One region of the Rhizobium binae genome, then DNA from elsewhere that is predicted to be linked to it. Evidence: predicted binding sites of a transcription regulator. Region 1 holds the regulator's gene; each other region holds the start of a gene.

Evidence for each region. The regulator PhoB, encoded in region 1, activates phosphate uptake and scavenging genes when phosphate is short. The targets are predictions, from matches to a motif close to TGTCATNNANCTGTCAT.
Region 2: the regulator PhoB is predicted to act here: its motif matches at 1,105-1,121, upstream of phnG (phosphonate C-P lyase system protein PhnG).
Region 3: the regulator PhoB is predicted to act here: its motif matches at 857-873, upstream of pstS (phosphate ABC transporter substrate-binding protein PstS).
Region 4: the regulator PhoB is predicted to act here: its motif matches at 2,736-2,752, upstream of J2J99_RS04985 (DUF47 domain-containing protein).

The regions. Positions count from the first base shown of each region.
Region 1 covers NZ_CP071604.1:557,996-561,810, reverse strand. Annotated here, with positions in the region: gene J2J99_RS02730 (GcrA family cell cycle regulator) at 375-908, shown strand; gene J2J99_RS02725 (hypothetical protein) at 1,082-1,339, shown strand; gene phoB (phosphate regulon transcriptional regulator PhoB) at 1,437-2,120, opposite strand; gene phoU (phosphate signaling complex protein PhoU) at 2,256-2,969, opposite strand; gene pstB (phosphate ABC transporter ATP-binding protein PstB) at 3,014-3,815, opposite strand, start outside.
Region 2 covers NZ_CP071604.1:226,352-230,166, reverse strand. Annotated here, with positions in the region: gene J2J99_RS01060 (2,3-bisphosphoglycerate-dependent phosphoglycerate mutase) at 1-235, shown strand, start outside; gene phnF (phosphonate metabolism transcriptional regulator PhnF) at 275-1,012, opposite strand; gene phnG (phosphonate C-P lyase system protein PhnG) at 1,192-1,668, shown strand; gene phnH (phosphonate C-P lyase system protein PhnH) at 1,668-2,276, shown strand; gene J2J99_RS01040 (carbon-phosphorus lyase complex subunit) at 2,281-3,387, shown strand; gene J2J99_RS01035 (alpha-D-ribose 1-methylphosphonate 5-phosphate C-P-lyase PhnJ) at 3,384-3,815, shown strand, end outside.
Region 3 covers NZ_CP071604.1:216,144-219,958, reverse strand. Annotated here, with positions in the region: gene phnE (phosphonate ABC transporter, permease protein PhnE) at 1-514, shown strand, start outside; gene pstS (phosphate ABC transporter substrate-binding protein PstS) at 980-2,002, shown strand; gene pstC (phosphate ABC transporter permease subunit PstC) at 2,089-3,063, shown strand; gene pstA (phosphate ABC transporter permease PstA) at 3,065-3,815, shown strand, end outside.
Region 4 covers NZ_CP071604.1:1,045,604-1,049,418, forward strand. Annotated here, with positions in the region: gene J2J99_RS04970 (D-alanyl-D-alanine carboxypeptidase family protein) at 1-529, shown strand, start outside; gene J2J99_RS04975 (nucleoside triphosphate pyrophosphohydrolase family protein) at 609-926, shown strand; gene J2J99_RS04980 (inorganic phosphate transporter) at 971-1,984, opposite strand; gene J2J99_RS04985 (DUF47 domain-containing protein) at 1,984-2,625, opposite strand; gene J2J99_RS04990 (NUDIX hydrolase) at 2,912-3,409, shown strand; gene J2J99_RS04995 (GNAT family N-acetyltransferase) at 3,455-3,815, opposite strand, start outside.

The DNA of each region.
Region 1 (3,815 bases):
ACCAGGCCCGAAAAATCAAAAATGCCGCCTTGCGGCGGCGACCAGCACTATTTCCTCTTCGCGCTGCAATGTCAACAAAACTGCGCCCTTAGCGCATGCAGCAAGCTTGTACAGCGGCATTTCCGGCCTTCAACAGGCATTATTGCAGAAATGACACGCACAGGCAGCAAGTTGGGGAAAACTCCGAATTCGATTCATCCGGATTCCCGCGACTCTTGTCACGGAGTCAGGCTCACACTAGGTTAAAGTTCAATTACTAGACTGCATGCGGCGGAACTAGTCACCAAAATTGATCAGGCGTTTCCTGTTTCGGAGGCTTCCGGGACAACGGTGAGGGATTCTGCCATCACCAACGCAGAAGGTGGAGACAGGGCATGAACTGGACAGACGAGCGGGTCGAGAAACTCAAGAAGCTGTGGTCCGAAGGGCTGAGCGCCAGCCAGATCGCGGCACAGCTTGGCGGCGTGAGCCGAAACGCCGTTATCGGCAAGGTGCACCGGCTGAGCCTGCCGGGCCGTGCCAAGGCCGGCGGCACGGCGACGGCGGCGCGCACGCCGAAGCGCCAGACATCGACGCCGCGCGCGCCGAGCTACGCCTCGCGGATCACCACCCGCACCGTGACCCGCCAGCAGGGCGCAACGATGCTGAAGGAGGAGATCGAGGTCGATGCGGTCGAGGACATGGAATATGTGCCGGCCGGCAACGTGGTCGTTCCGATTTCCCGCCGCCTCGGCCTGACCGAACTGACCGAACGCACCTGCAAATGGCCGGTCGGCGATCCGCTCAAGGACGATTTCCACTTCTGCGGCTGTGAATCTCCTGACAATTCGCCCTATTGCAGCTATCATCAGAAGCTCGCCTACCAGCCGATCAACGAACGCCGCCGGGCGGCGGCGCGGGTCAGCTGAGCGGCCACGCCATCGTCAGAATGCAGAAGACGGGCCGAGTGGCCCGTTTTTTATTGGTTGGAGTGGGAAGCTGTAGGTTTTTCCTCGACGCTGTGCGAATTCGGGCTGCGGCTTCTCTCGTGCTCTTCGCATGGATCCGAGGGTCAGGCCCCTGGGATGACAGAGGAGAGGTGGTGCCTAGACGCATAAGCCTCGCCGGCGCGATGAAGTTACGGCAGAAGCGCCGCTTCACAAGCTACGTCAGCGGTGCGTTTGGCGAGAACGCCAACCCACACTCCGTCATCCCAGGGCTTGACCCTGGGATCCACAACCAGGCACCCGGCTTCGATAATTTCCCTGCAGTTGAATGCCATCGCTCCTCCCGCAGCGCCAGCCGCATGGATCCCAGGGTCAAGCCCTGGGATGACGGAGGAGAGGTGGTGCCTGGATGACAGAGGTGAGCTGGTGCCCGCTCATACGCCGCGCCGGTGCGATGAAGGCCTGGGAAAGGCTGCACCGGCGGAACGCCAACCCCACACTCCCTCAGCCTCAGGCTTCCATCGAATAGCCGGCGCCGCGGACGGTGCGGATGACGTCCTGCATGTTGGAGAAGTTCAAGGCCTTGCGCAGGCGGCCGACATGGACGTCAACGGTGCGTTCGTCGACATAGATGTCGTGGCCCCAGACGCCGTCGAGCAGCTGCGAGCGGGAGAAGACGCGGCCCGGCGACGACATCAGGAATTCCAAGAGGCGGAATTCGGTCGGGCCGAGGCGAACTTCGCGGCTCTTGCGATGGACGCGATGGGTTTCGCGGTCGAGCTCTATATCGCCGCATTTCAGCACCGAGGACAGCACCTCCGGGCGGGCACGGCGCAGCATGGCCTTGACGCGGGCGACGAGTTCGGGGGTCGAGAACGGCTTGACGACGTAATCGTCGGCGCCGGTGGACAGCCCGCGGACCCGCTCGCTCTCCTCGCCGCGCGCCGTCAGCATGATGATCGGCAGCCGCTCGGTTTCCGGCCGCATGCGCAGGCGCCGGCAGAGCTCGATGCCGGAGACGCCGGGCAGCATCCAATCGAGGATCAGGAGATCGGGCGTGCGCTCCTGAAGCCTGATCTCGGCCTCGTCGCCGCGCAGGATGGTATCGACCTCGAAGCCTTCCGCTTCGAGATTATAGCGGAGAAGCACGCTGAGGGCCTCTTCGTCTTCAACAACTGCAACTCTCGGGATCATGCGTGTCCGTCTCCTCGCGCACGATCCTTAAACCGGGAATGATTTAAGCAAGGGATCCCGCGCAAAATCAGAAATTGGCTGCGACCGCTTTGCGCGCCCGGACGGGCGCGCACGCAATGGGCTGGTTCGGCACGGTTATTCCGTGGCGGCACCGACGGTGTTGGCGCTGTCGTCCTTCGGACGGTCGCCTTCCGGCTGGGCGCCGGTCGCCATGTAGTAGATCGTTTCGGCGATATTGGTCGCGTGGTCGCCGATGCGCTCGATGTTCTTGGCGCAGAACAGAAGATGCGTGCAGCTCGTGATGTTGCGCGGATCTTCCATCATATAGGTCAGGAGTTCGCGGAACAGCGACGTGTACATCGCGTCGATCTCGTTGTCGCGTTCGCGGATGGCATTCGCCTTGTCGGCGGCGCGCGTCGTATAGACGTCGAGCACTTCCTTGAGCTGGACAAGCGCCAGCTCGGACAGGTGCTCGAGACCGCGGGCGAGCTTGCGGGGAACGCCGGTGCTCTGCACGGCGATGACGCGCTTGGCGGTGTTCTTGCCGAGGTCGCCGACGCGTTCGAGATCGGCGGCGATGCGGATCGAACCCATGATTTCGCGCAGGTCCGAGGCCATCGGCTGGCGGCGGGCGATGGTGACGATCGCCTTGTCGCCGATCTCGCGCTCGGTGTGATCGAGGATCACATCGTCGGAAATGACCTTCTGCGCCAGCGCGGTATCACCGTTGACCAGCGCCCGGACGGATTCGGCGACCATCTGCTCGGCCAGGCCGCCCATCTCGGAAATCCGCCTGGACAGGAACTTCAGATCATCATCATAGGCAGAATAAATATGTGTCGATGCCATGGGGCTTTGTCCTCGAATAACGGGAAGGCTTCGGATAACCGCAATCAGCCGAAGCGACCCATGATGTAGTCCTGGGTGCGCGGATCGTCCGGATTGGTGAACATCTTGTCGGTGTCGTTCTCCTCGACGAGGTTGCCGAGGTGGAACATGGCGGTGCGCTGCGACACGCGCGCCGCCTGCTGCATGGAGTGGGTGACGATGACGATCGTGTAGTTCTCGCGCAGCTCGTGGATCAACTCCTCGACCTTGGCGGTGGCGATCGGGTCGAGCGCCGAGCAGGGCTCGTCCATCAGGATGACCTCAGGGCTGACGGCGACGGCGCGGGCAATGCACAGGCGCTGTTGCTGACCGCCGGAGAGGCCGGTGCCGGATTCATGGACGCGATCCTTGACCTCGTTCCAGAGGCCGGCGCGCTGCAGGCTGGTCTCGACGATCTGGTCGAGATCGGCCTTCGATTTGGCCAGTCCATGGATGCGCGGGCCGTAGGAGACGTTTTCATAGATCGACTTCGGGAACGGGTTCGGCTTCTGGAAGACCATGCCGACGCGGGCGCGCAGTTCGACGACGTCAATGTCAGGATCATAGATATCGTCGCCGTCGAGGGTGATCTTGCCGGTGACGCGGCAGCCCTCGATCGTGTCGTTCATGCGGTTGAGGCTTCGCAGGAAGGTCGACTTGCCGCAGCCCGAAGGGCCGATCAGCGCGGTTACGGTGTTTTCGCGGATGTTCAGGTTCACATCGAAAAGCGCCCGCTTTTCGCCGTAGTAAACCGAGACATCCTGTCCGATCATTTTATACGGGACGTTGCTCATCTTCTGATCCAGCGCCTTTTCAACTGCAGCTTCC
Region 2 (3,815 bases), 330 kb from region 1:
CGTCTGGCCCTATTACCTCACCGAAATCCTGCCGCGGGTGCTGCGCGGCGAGAAAGTGCTGGTCGCCGCACACGGCAATTCGCTGCGCTCGCTCGTCATGGTGCTGGACAAGCTGAGCAAAGAAGGCGTGCTCGCCCTCAATCTCGCGACCGGCGTTCCCATGGTCTACAAGCTGAACGCCGATTCCACCGTCGCTTCCAAGGAAGTGCTCGGCGACATGTCCGGCGCACACTGAATCCCACGGCCTTCCCTGCACCGACAGGGAAGGCCGTCCTTAGTTCTCAATCGTGAACTGGACCCGGTCGGCCGCGAACCGGCTGATTGAATATTGCACCGGCACGCCGTCGAGATCGGTATTCATCGCCTTGGCGATCAGCAGAATCGCACCGGGGGTGAGTTCGAGATCGGCCAGATCAGCCGTGTCGGCATGCGCCGCAGTCACCTCGGTCGTCGCCCGGACATAGTCCCCCAGTCCAAGGTCGGCGAAAGCCTTGGTGATCGATTGATGTTTGCGATAGGCCTCGCCGATCCCGGCGAAATGCTCGGCGGGAAACCAGCTCGTCGCCTTTGACACCGGCCGCTTGTCGGCCTCGCGCAGCGTTTCCAGCCGGATCACCCTTGCGCCCGCCTTCAGCCCCAGCCAGCGGGCGACCTCGGCGCTCGCCTCCTCCTTCACCTCATCCAACAGCAGGCTGCGCATCTCGCGCGCCTGATCGCCGATGCCGGCGGTAAACCGCGTGCGTCTGGTGATCGGGAAATTCAGTCGCTCCTTGCGTTCAATCAGCGTGCCGCGACCTTGCACCGCACGGACGATGCCTTCCTGAGCCAAGGCTGCCAAAGCGCTGCGCACCGTATGCCGGTTGACACCGAATTGCAGCGCCAGGACGGTTTCGGGCGGCACCATTCCGGTTTCATCATAGGCGCCATTGCCGATCGCCTCACGAATCCGGTCGGCGATCTGGCGCCAGAGCGCCACGCCGGTCTGCCTTTGCACCTGAGTCAGTCCCGCCATTCCATCCCCTGCCCTGCCATTTCACGCCTTCGATCGAATTCGAGGAATTACAGCATCCTTCACGCGCCTGAGAAGACCGCCGCTCTGCAGAATGTCACACGCTTGTCACGGCATCGATTTAGGACTAAGTATAGCTTGTATGGTTGTCTATATCAATAGACATTTGAAGGGAAGCGGCGATGATATCAGCGGACAGCAACAACGCTGCGTCACAGACGGCATCGGGGCGCAAGCGCGCCGCCGATCTGCTGGCGCGCGCAGAACGCAGCGAACTCTCGGCGGCCTGGAATGCGTTGCCGCAAAAGCCTTCGGCGCATGCGGTGCGCGGACCGGAGACCGGGCTGGTGATGGTGCGCGGACGCATCGGCGGCGGCGGCGCTCCCTTCAATCTTGGCGAGGTGACGGTGACGCGCGCGACGGTCCGACTCGACTCCGGCTCGGTCGGCCACGCGCAGGCGCTCGGCACCGACCGCGAGAAGGCGCGGCTGGCAGCGATCTTCGATGCGCTCTGGCAGGAGGAGGCGACGAAGGATTTCGTCGAACGGGCGCTGCTTTTGCCGATCACTGAGCGGATCGCCGATGCCGAACGCCGCAAGGCCGACGAGACGGCGGCGACCCGCGTCGATTTCTTCACCATGGTGCGGGGGGACAACTGATGGACTTCAAGACGGAAGCCTTGACCGGCGGCTTTGCCGAGCCGGTCTTCCATGCCCAGAGCGTCTTCAAGATGCTGATGGACGGAACCGCCCGTCCCGGGACGATCCAGACCGTTCAGCCCGATGTCGCGCCGCCTGTGCCGCTCGGCGTTGCCGCCGGCGCGATCGCGCTGACGCTCTGCGACCACGATACGCCGGTCTGGCTTTCCCAGGGGCTGACGAAATCGGCCGTGCCGGAGTGGCTCGGCTTCCACACCGGCGCGCCGGTGACCACGGAGAAGGCCGAGGCACGCTTCGCCTTCACCGAAGCCGGCGCCGCGCTTTGCCCCTTCGGCCTTTTCGCCTCAGGCACGCAGGAATATCCCGACCGTTCGACGACGCTCGTCATCGAACTTTCCGAACTCGAGGGTGGGCGCAGGCTGGCGCTGATCGGTCCCGGCATCCAGAGCGTCGCCGAAATTGCGCCCCTCGGGCTGCCGGAAACCTTTCTGCGGCTCTGGACCGAGAACCGCGCGCTCTTTCCGCGCGGCATCGACATCGTGCTGACATCGGCCGAGCGCTTCCTCTGCCTGCCGCGCACCACCAAGATCACAGCAACGGAGATCTGAGCTGATGTATGTTGCCGTCAAGGGTGGCGAGGCCGCCATCGCCAATGCCCACCGCCTGCTCGCCGACCGCCGCCGCGGCGACCGTTCGCTGCCGGCGATCGGTATCGACCAGATCGTCGCGCAGCTGGCGCTCGCCGTCGACCGCGTCATGGCCGAGGCCTCGCTTTTCGACCGGACGCTCGCCGCTCTGGCCATCCGCCAGGCGCGCGGCGATATGATCGAGGCGATCTTCCTGCTGCGCGCCTATCGCACGACGCTGCCGCGTTTCGGTTATTCCAGGCCGCTCGACACGGCTGGTATGACGATCGAACGGCGCATCTCGGCGACCTACAAGGATCTGCCGGGCGGCCAGCTTCTCGGGCCCACCTTCGATTATACGCACCGATTGCTGGATCCTTCGCTGCTTGCCGACGAGGCGGTCGAGACACCGGCCCAGCGCGCCGCCGAGGCCGGCCGCGTCATGCGCGTCTCCGAAATTCTCGGCGAGGAAGGCCTGATCGAGGCCGACGGCGACATGCCCGAGGATCACGAGGTCGGCGACCTGACGCGCGAGCCGATGGAATTTCCGATGAGCCGCGACCTTCGCCTGCAGGCGCTCGCCCGCGGCGACGAAGGCTTTTTGCTGGCGCTCGGTTATTCCACCCAGCGCGGCTATGGCCGCAACCATCCCTTCACCGGCGAGATCCGCATCGGTGAGGTCGAGGTGGAATTCGACGTGCCGGAACTCGGTTTCGCCGTCTCGCTCGGCGTCATCCAGATCACCGAATGCCAGATGGTCAACCAGTTCAAGGGCTCGGCCAAGGCGCCGCCGCAATTCACCCGTGGCTACGGCTTGGTGTTCGGCCAGAGCGAGCGCAAGGCGATGGCGATGTCACTGGTGGATCGCGCATTACGGTCTGAAGAGCTCGGCGAGGATATCACTGCGCCGGCCCAGGACGAAGAATTCGTCATCTCCCATTCTGACAACGTCCAGGCGACCGGATTCGTCGAGCATCTGAAACTTCCGCATTATGTGGACTTCCAGGCCGAACTCGATCTCGTCCGCCGCATGCGCCGCCAATTCGAAGCAGCCCGCAACAGGGGCGAAGATTTGAAGGAAGCCGCCGAATGAACGATCTCGCCAGCTACAACTTCGCCTATCTCGACGAACAGACCAAGCGGATGATCCGCCGCGCCATCCTGAAGGCGATCGCCATTCCCGGCTACCAGGTGCCCTTCGCCTCGCGCGAAATGCCGATGCCCTACGGCTGGGGCACCGGCGGCGTGCAGGTGACGGCCTCGATCATCGGACCTGATGACGTGCTGAAGGTCATCGACCAGGGCGCCGACGATACGACCAACGCCGTTTCCATCCGCGCCTTCTTCCAAAAGGTCGCCAATGTCGCGGTGACGACGCACACGGGCGAGGCGACGATCATCCAGACGCGCCACCGCATTCCCGAGGAAAAGCTCAAGGCCGGCCAGGTGCTCGTCTACCAGGTGCCGATCCCCGAGCCGCTGCGCTTCCTCGAGCCGCGCGAAACCGAGACGCGCAAAATG
Region 3 (3,815 bases), 340 kb from region 1:
GGCGCGCAACATCACCCCGAACAGGTTCCTCAATCAGGCGCTGAAGCGCTTCTTCGACTTCCTGCGCTCCGTCGACATGCTGATCTGGGCGCTGTTCCTGACGCGCGCCTTCGGCCCCGGCCCGCTTGCGGGTTCCGGCGCCATCTTTCTTACGGAGACCGGCACGCTCGGCAAGCTCTATTCCGAAGGGCTGGAAAATATCGACAACAAGCCTCGCGAAGGCGTCAAATCCACGGGCGCATCGACCATGCTGGTCCATCGCTACGGCATCATGCCGCAGATCGTTCCGGTTATCGTCAGCCAGACGCTCTATCAGTGGGAATCGAACGTGCGTGGCGCCACCATCATCGGCGCCGTCGGCGCGGGCGGCATCGGCCTTAAGCTCTGGGAGGCCATGCGCACCAACTCAAACTGGCAAAATGTCGGCTATATGGTTCTCCTGGTGTTGCTGGTGGTCTTCGTGTTCGATGCATGCTCCAATGCTTTGAGACGTCGTCTGATAGGCGACCGATAAACCGAAGCTGATCGGCGATCCGGATCGGCATTTGAATGGTCGCCGGGGGAGAGATCTGGGCTAGGAGCTCGGGTGGCACATAAGGGCCACGCCGATGGGTCCATCGGCGCCTTCGGCTTGGTCGAGCTGAAGCGCCAGCCGCTTGTGCAAACGACCGTGATCGTCGGTCTTGCCCGCGTGAACTGCCTCGGTCTCAGTGACTTGATTAAATGCGTTATTCTTAAACGCGTCCGTTCGTCATCGCTTGAATTGCGCCTCAATCGCCAAGGGTGTTATTTCGTCTTCTTCCTATTTCGAACTGTTTCATTTTTTGCATCCCGGTTGAGCTCATCCTCTGGCGGTTGTCACGAAACTGTCATCCAAACGTCATCGTTCTGCAATGTGCCGCCACTAGCTGAACATACTCGCCGCTTTGCCCCGATGACGGCACGCAATCGAACACAATTTATTGAGGAAGCGTTTCTCATGCTCACCAGCAAAATTCTCTCGGCCTGCTTCGGCGCGGGCCTTGTTGCCGCTCTGGCGGTTTCGGCCTCCGCCGCCGATATAACCGGCGCCGGCTCCACCTTCGTCTATCCCGTACTCTCCAAGTGGTCTGCAGACTACAACAAGCAGACCGGCGACAAGCTGAACTACCAGTCGATCGGTTCGGGCGGCGGTATCGCCCAGATTAAGGCGGCAACGGTCGACTTCGGCGCATCCGACAAGCCGCTCGATCCCAAGGAACTGACCGATGGCGGCTTCGGCCAGTTCCCGCTCGTCGTCGGCGGCATCGTTCCCGTCATCAACGTCAAGGGCATCAAGTCGGGCGAGCTGAAGCTGACCGGCAAGGTTCTCGCCGACATCTATCTCGGCAACGTCACCAAGTGGAACGACAAGGCCATCGCCGATCTGAACCCGGGCCTGAAGCTGCCCGACAGCCAGATCGCCGTCGTCCACCGTTCGGACGGTTCGGGCACTTCCTTCAACTGGACCAACTACTTCTCCAAGGTCAATGAAGACTGGAAGAGCAAGGTCGGCGAAGGCACCGCCGTCAACTGGCCGGTCGGCATCGGTGGCAAGGGCAATGAAGGCGTCGCCGCCTACGTTACCCGCGTCAAGGATTCGATCGGCTATGTCGAATATGCCTACGCCCTGCAGAACAAGCTGTCCTACGCGCTGATCCAGAACGCTGCCGGCCAGTATCCGAAGCCGAATGCCGAAAGCTTCTCGGCCGCTGCCGCCAGCGCCGAATGGACCAAGGCTCAGGACTTCTACCTGATCATGACCAATGCTCCGGGTGAAAAGGCCTGGCCGGTGACCGCCACGACCTGGGCGATCATGTATAAGGATCCGAAGGATGCGGCGCGCTCCAAGGCTGCCTTCGCCTTCTTCAAGTGGGCGCTGGAAAAGGGCCAGAAGGAAGCCTCTTCCCTCGATTACGTTCCGCTTCCGGAGACCCTGGTGAAGCAGATCGAAGACTACTGGACAGCTTCCTTCAAGGGCTGATACAGACGAGCCTGCGGTCGGGGCGGCAAGCGAGGCTTGCCGCCCCGTATGCTTTTGACGCCCCTCAAAGCAGTCGAGCAATTGATATGAGCGAAGCATCGGCATCGCTGCCCGCGGGAGTGGGCGTGAAGCGTCGCCACGGCGCGACCGGCGATCGTATTTTCTATTGGATAGTTCTGGGCTGCGGTCTCTTCGTTCTGGCAGCGCTGCTGGCCGCGGCGACTTCCATGGCCTTGAGCGGGTTTCAGGCATTCCGGACCTTCGGTCTGGGCTTCCTCACCGGCACGGAATGGGATCCCGTTGCCCAGCAGTTCTCGGGGCTTGTCCCGATTTATGGCACGCTGGTCACTTCGGTGCTTGCCATGATCATCGGCGTTCCGATCAGCCTGGGTATTGCCGTCTTCATTACCGAAGTCGCACCGCGCTCGGTTCGCGGCCCGATCGGCGGGGCGGTCGAACTTCTCGCCGGCATCCCGTCGATCATCTACGGCATGTGGGGTCTCTTCACCTTCGCTCCCTTCATGTCGGATTATGTGCAGCCGGTACTGATCGACTGGCTAGGCCCGATTCCGGGGATCGGCGCGCTGTTCTCCGGCGCTCCGCTCGGAATCGGCATGCTGACGTCAGGCATCGTGCTGGCGATCATGATCATCCCGTTCATTTCCTCGGTCATGCGCGACGTCTTCCTCGTCGTGCCCGCGCAGCTGAAGGAATCGGCCTATGCGCTCGGCTCGACCAAGTGGGAAGTGGTGCGTGACATCGTCATCCCGCACACCCGCACCGCTGTCGTCGGCGGCATCTTCCTCGGTCTCGGCCGCGCCCTTGGCGAGACGATGGCGGTGACCTTCGTCCTCGGCAACACCCACAATATTGCGCTGTCGCTGATGGAGCCCGGCACCTCGATCGCCGCCACGCTCGCCAACGAGTTTGCCGAGGCTTCGGACGATCTCTACCGGTCGTCGCTCGCAGCCCTTGGCCTCATCCTCTTCGTCGTCACCTTCATCGTTCTGGCGGCCGCCAAGCTCATGCTGCTGCGCATGGCCAAGCAGAGAGGGGAGTAGTATGGCCAGTTCTTCCGGTTCCCTTTATCGCCGCCGCCAGATCGGCAGCGCAATTGCCCTGACGCTTTGCGGCTTCGCGACCGTGCTCGGCCTGGTCTTTCTGGTCTGGATCCTCTGGACGACGCTGATCCACGGCCTGGCCGCGCTGAGCCCCGCTCTGCTGACTGAAATGACGCCGCCGCCCGGCGAAGACGGCGGTGGCCTCGCCAACGCCTTCATGGGCAGCCTGCTGATGGTCGGCCTGGCCGTCGTCATCGGCACGCCGATCGGCGTGCTGGCCGGCACCTACCTGTCGGAATTCGCGCGCGGCAAGAAGCTTGGCGAAACAATCCGCTTCGTCAACGATATCCTGCTCTCGGCGCCGTCGATCATTATCGGCCTGTTCGTCTACGAGCTGGTCGTCCGCCCGACGGCACGCTTCTCCGGCTTTGCCGGCGGCATCGCGCTCGCCTTCATCTTCCTGCCGGTCGTGGTGCGCACGACCGACGAGATGCTGCGCCTGGTTCCCGATGTCATGCGCGAGGCGGCATTGTCGCTCGGCATTCCGCGCTGGAAGGTCACGGTCAACGTGCTTTATCGCGCCGCCTCCACCGGCATTCTGACCGGCATCCTTCTGGCGATCGCCCGCATTTCCGGCGAAACCGCGCCGCTCCTCTTCACGGCTCTGAACAACCAGTATTGGAGCCTGGATATGTCGCAGCCGATGGCGAACATTCCCGTCGTCATCTTCCAGTTTGCTATGAGCCCCTATG
Region 4 (3,815 bases), 490 kb from region 1:
CCGCTATCTCGGCCGCGCCTCGTCTTCCGGCGGCGCCAGGCTGATGGCGAGCGTCGGCGCCAAGGAGCCTGTCGAGGTTGCCTCCGCCGCCGATGCTTCCGATGTTCCGCTGCCGCTCGGCGCGCCGCGCCCGGCCGGCGACGCCACGCCGACGGGCCTTGGAGCCAACAGTCTGGCCTATGCCGACGATGCCGTCGTGCCGCTGGAGCGCCCGACTGCGATGGATGAAATCCTCGCCGCCGGCAAGACGGTCAAGCCTGCGGCCGAGAAGACCGACGGAAACTGGCAGATCCAGATCTCGGCCGCGCCGAGCGCCGATGCGGCGCGTGCGCTTCTCGCCCAGGCGCAGTCGGAAGCCCGCGCGCAACTCAATTCCGCCTCGCCCTATACCGAAGCGGTCGGGCAGGGTGCCAAAAGGATCTACCGCGCCCGCTTCGTCGGCTTCGCCAGCCGGGATGCCGCGGTTTCGGCCTGCGATGCGCTGAAGCAGCGCTCCTACGACTGCATGCTGCTGCCCGATCACGGCTGACCGCCGCGACGATCCGGGCGGCCACTCTGGACATTCCCTGGGAATCGGCGTCTCCTCCATAAACAAAAGGAGAACGCTCATGCTGCGCCGTCTCGCCGACCAGTTCGAAACCTCATCCGCCGCCTATGCCGCCGCCAACGGCATCGAGCGCGACGCCGACTGGTTTCTGTTGAAACTGCAGGAGGAGGTCGGCGAGCTCACCCAGGCCTGGAACCGCCTGACCGGCCGCGGCCGCCGCAGGGAACGGACGCAGGAAGAGCTCGACCGAGATCTTGCCGACGAAGCCGCAGACCTGCTGGGCCATATCCTGCTCTTTGCCCGCCGCAACGACATCGACCTCGCCGCCGCGATCGAGCGGAAGTGGCGGTTTCAGCCGGTGCAGACGCCGGACGCCTAAGCTCTGCGGCTCGCGCAACCGGATCCGCGAGATCGCGACCGGCTTTATAGGACTTTGCTCAATCCGGTTACCAGCCAGAACGAAAGCGCCGAAATCATCGCGGCGGCCGGCAGGGTGATGATCCACGCGACGACGATATTGCCCGCCAGACCCCATCGCACTGCAGACATGCGCCTTGCAGCGCCGACGCCGACGATGGCGCCGGTTATGGTGTGGGTGGTTGAAACCGGAATGCCGAGCCAGGTCGCGCCGAAGAGCGTCAAGGCGCCGCCTGTTTCGGCGCAGAAGCCCTGCATCGGGTTCAGCCTGGTAATCTTCGAACCCATCGTGTGAACGATGCGCCAGCCGCCGAACAGCGTGCCGAGAGCCATCGCGGCCTGGCATGAGAGGACCACCCAGAGCGGCACATGGAAGCCGCCGCCGAAGTAACCCTGCGAATAGAGAAGCACGGCGATGATGCCCATGGTCTTCTGCGCGTCGTTGCCGCCGTGGCCGAGCGAATAGAGCGAGGCCGAAGCAAACTGCAGGATGCGAAACGATCGATCGACTGCAAAGGGCGTCTGGCGGATGAACGTCCAGGTTACTGCCAGGATCAGAAACAGCGCCAGAAGAAATCCGATCATCGGTGACATCACGATTGCCGCAGCCGTCTTGAGAAGACCGCTCCAGACAATCGAGCTAAGGCCGGTTTTGGCAAGGCCCGCTCCGACCAGTCCGCCGACCAGAGCATGGGAGGAGCTGGAGGGAATCCCAAAGATCCAGGTCACGACGTTCCAGACGATCGCGCCCACGAGGGCTGCGAAAATCACCTGCGGCGTGACGATTGCCGGATCGATGATGCCGGTTCCAAGCGTCTCGGCCACATGCAGGCCGAAGAACAGAAAGGCGATGAAATTGAAGAAAGCGGCCCAGATGACCGCGTATTGCGGCCTCAGGACCCGAGTCGATACGATCGTCGCAATCGAATTGGCAGCATCATGCAGGCCATTGAGAAAATCGAACAGCAGGGCGACGCCGATTAGCCCGACGAGAAGGGGAAGAGCGAGCGCGGCCTCCATCAGACATTCTCGATCACGATGCCGCTGATCTCGTTGGCGACATCCTCGAAACGGTCGACCACCTTTTCCAGCTCACCATAGATTTCGCTGCCGATCATATAGGCCATTGCATTGTTGGCGCCGTGCCGGCGGAACAAATCTTTAAGGCCCTGCTCGTGCAGTTCGTCGGAGCGGCCTTCCACCCGCGTGACCTGCTCGACAATGGCAGATAGACGCGGCGCATTGACGGTCATGCGATCAAGCAACGGAATTGCCTCGGCGATAAGATTGGCGGCCTCGACAACGGTCTTGCCCATCTCCCGCATGCCCGGATCGAAGTTGGTCTGCTCGAAGAGGCGGATGGTCTTGACGGTCTTGTGCATCATGTCGATCGCGTCATCCATGGATTGGATGAGGTCCTTGATGTCGCCGCGATCGAAGGGCGTGATGAAGCTTCGCCGCACGGCCTGCATGACCTCACGCGTGATATTGTCCGCCTGGTCTTCCAATCGTACGATCGTGTCACATTGCCGTTCGATCTCAATCCCCGACAGCAGCCTGTCCAGAGCCTGTGCGGCTCCAACGATCGTCGTCGAATGCTGTTCAAACAGCACAAAAAACCGGTCTTCGCGCGGCATCAACTTTCGAAACCAACCCAGCATAAATACCTCGCGATCCCTGGTTTGTGCTATCGACGGCGAGAGCAACCCATTAAACGTGGCAGCCGTCCTAAACCCTATCTCTTTGAAGAGATAGGGGCAAATTTCAGTTTATGACAGATTTGTGACAGTGGCGCCTTGAAATAGGGACCCAGTTGAAGAACATTCTCGGTCACCGAACCTTTGGTCCATTGTCGTTCGGCACAGCCCAGGCTTTCATCCACATTGATCGGGGAAATCGACATGGCTTCCGCCACAAATAATTGCCGGCCAGTGGTGGCTGACGCGATTGCCGAAGAAAGCTAGGTCATATCTCGGCCGGCTCGTAGGCGCGACCGAGCAGCTGTTTCGCAGTGAAGCGATCGAGCAGTTTGCGGCGATCTGCTACCGAAAGGTCGGCGACAACGCGGTGGAGGTTCTGCTGATCACATCGCACGAAAGTGGCCCGTGGACCATTCCCAAAGGCTGGCCTATCACCCAGCTTGCGCCCCATCAGGTTGCCGAGCGTGAGGCATGGGAGGAAGCCGGTGTGAGGGGTAAGGCCAAGAAGCGCCACTTCGGCTTCTACACCTATATCAAGACGCGCGCCAACGGCGAGCGCGTTCCCTCGGTTGTTCAGGTCCATCTCCTGGAAGCCCGAGAAATTGACAAGAAGTTTCCGGAGGAAAAACAACGGAGCAGCCGGTGGTTGTCGCCGCTCGAAGCCGCTGTTCTCGTTCGCGAGCCCGAACTGAAAAGCTTGTTGGGCAGGGTTGAAAAAACGGTGATGAAACCGGCTAAAGCGTGATGCCGAAACTGGGCGCGGTTTTCGCAACGGCACCCTTATGTTTCGTCACCCGACCTTATAGCGATAGAACTTGCTGTCCACCGCCATCAGTGGAAAGGCGCGGGGCAGGGCACTCTTGGCGATCTCCGCAAAGCCGTTCTTCTCGTAAAAGCGGTGCGCTGCGACGAATTTGTCTGTTGTGCCGAGGAAGATATCGGTGAGGCCGGCATCCCTGCAGTGGACAAGCAGGCGGTCGAGCAGCAGCGCCGCCACGCCGTGCTCGCGGCCGCGAACTTCGGCGGCGACGAACATCTTGCGCAGCGCCGCCTGGTTGTTGCCGATATCCTTCAAGCCCACCGTGCCGACGATCGCGCCGTCCTTGACCGCCACCCAGAACTGGCCTTTGCCGGACTGGTAGAAATCCGGA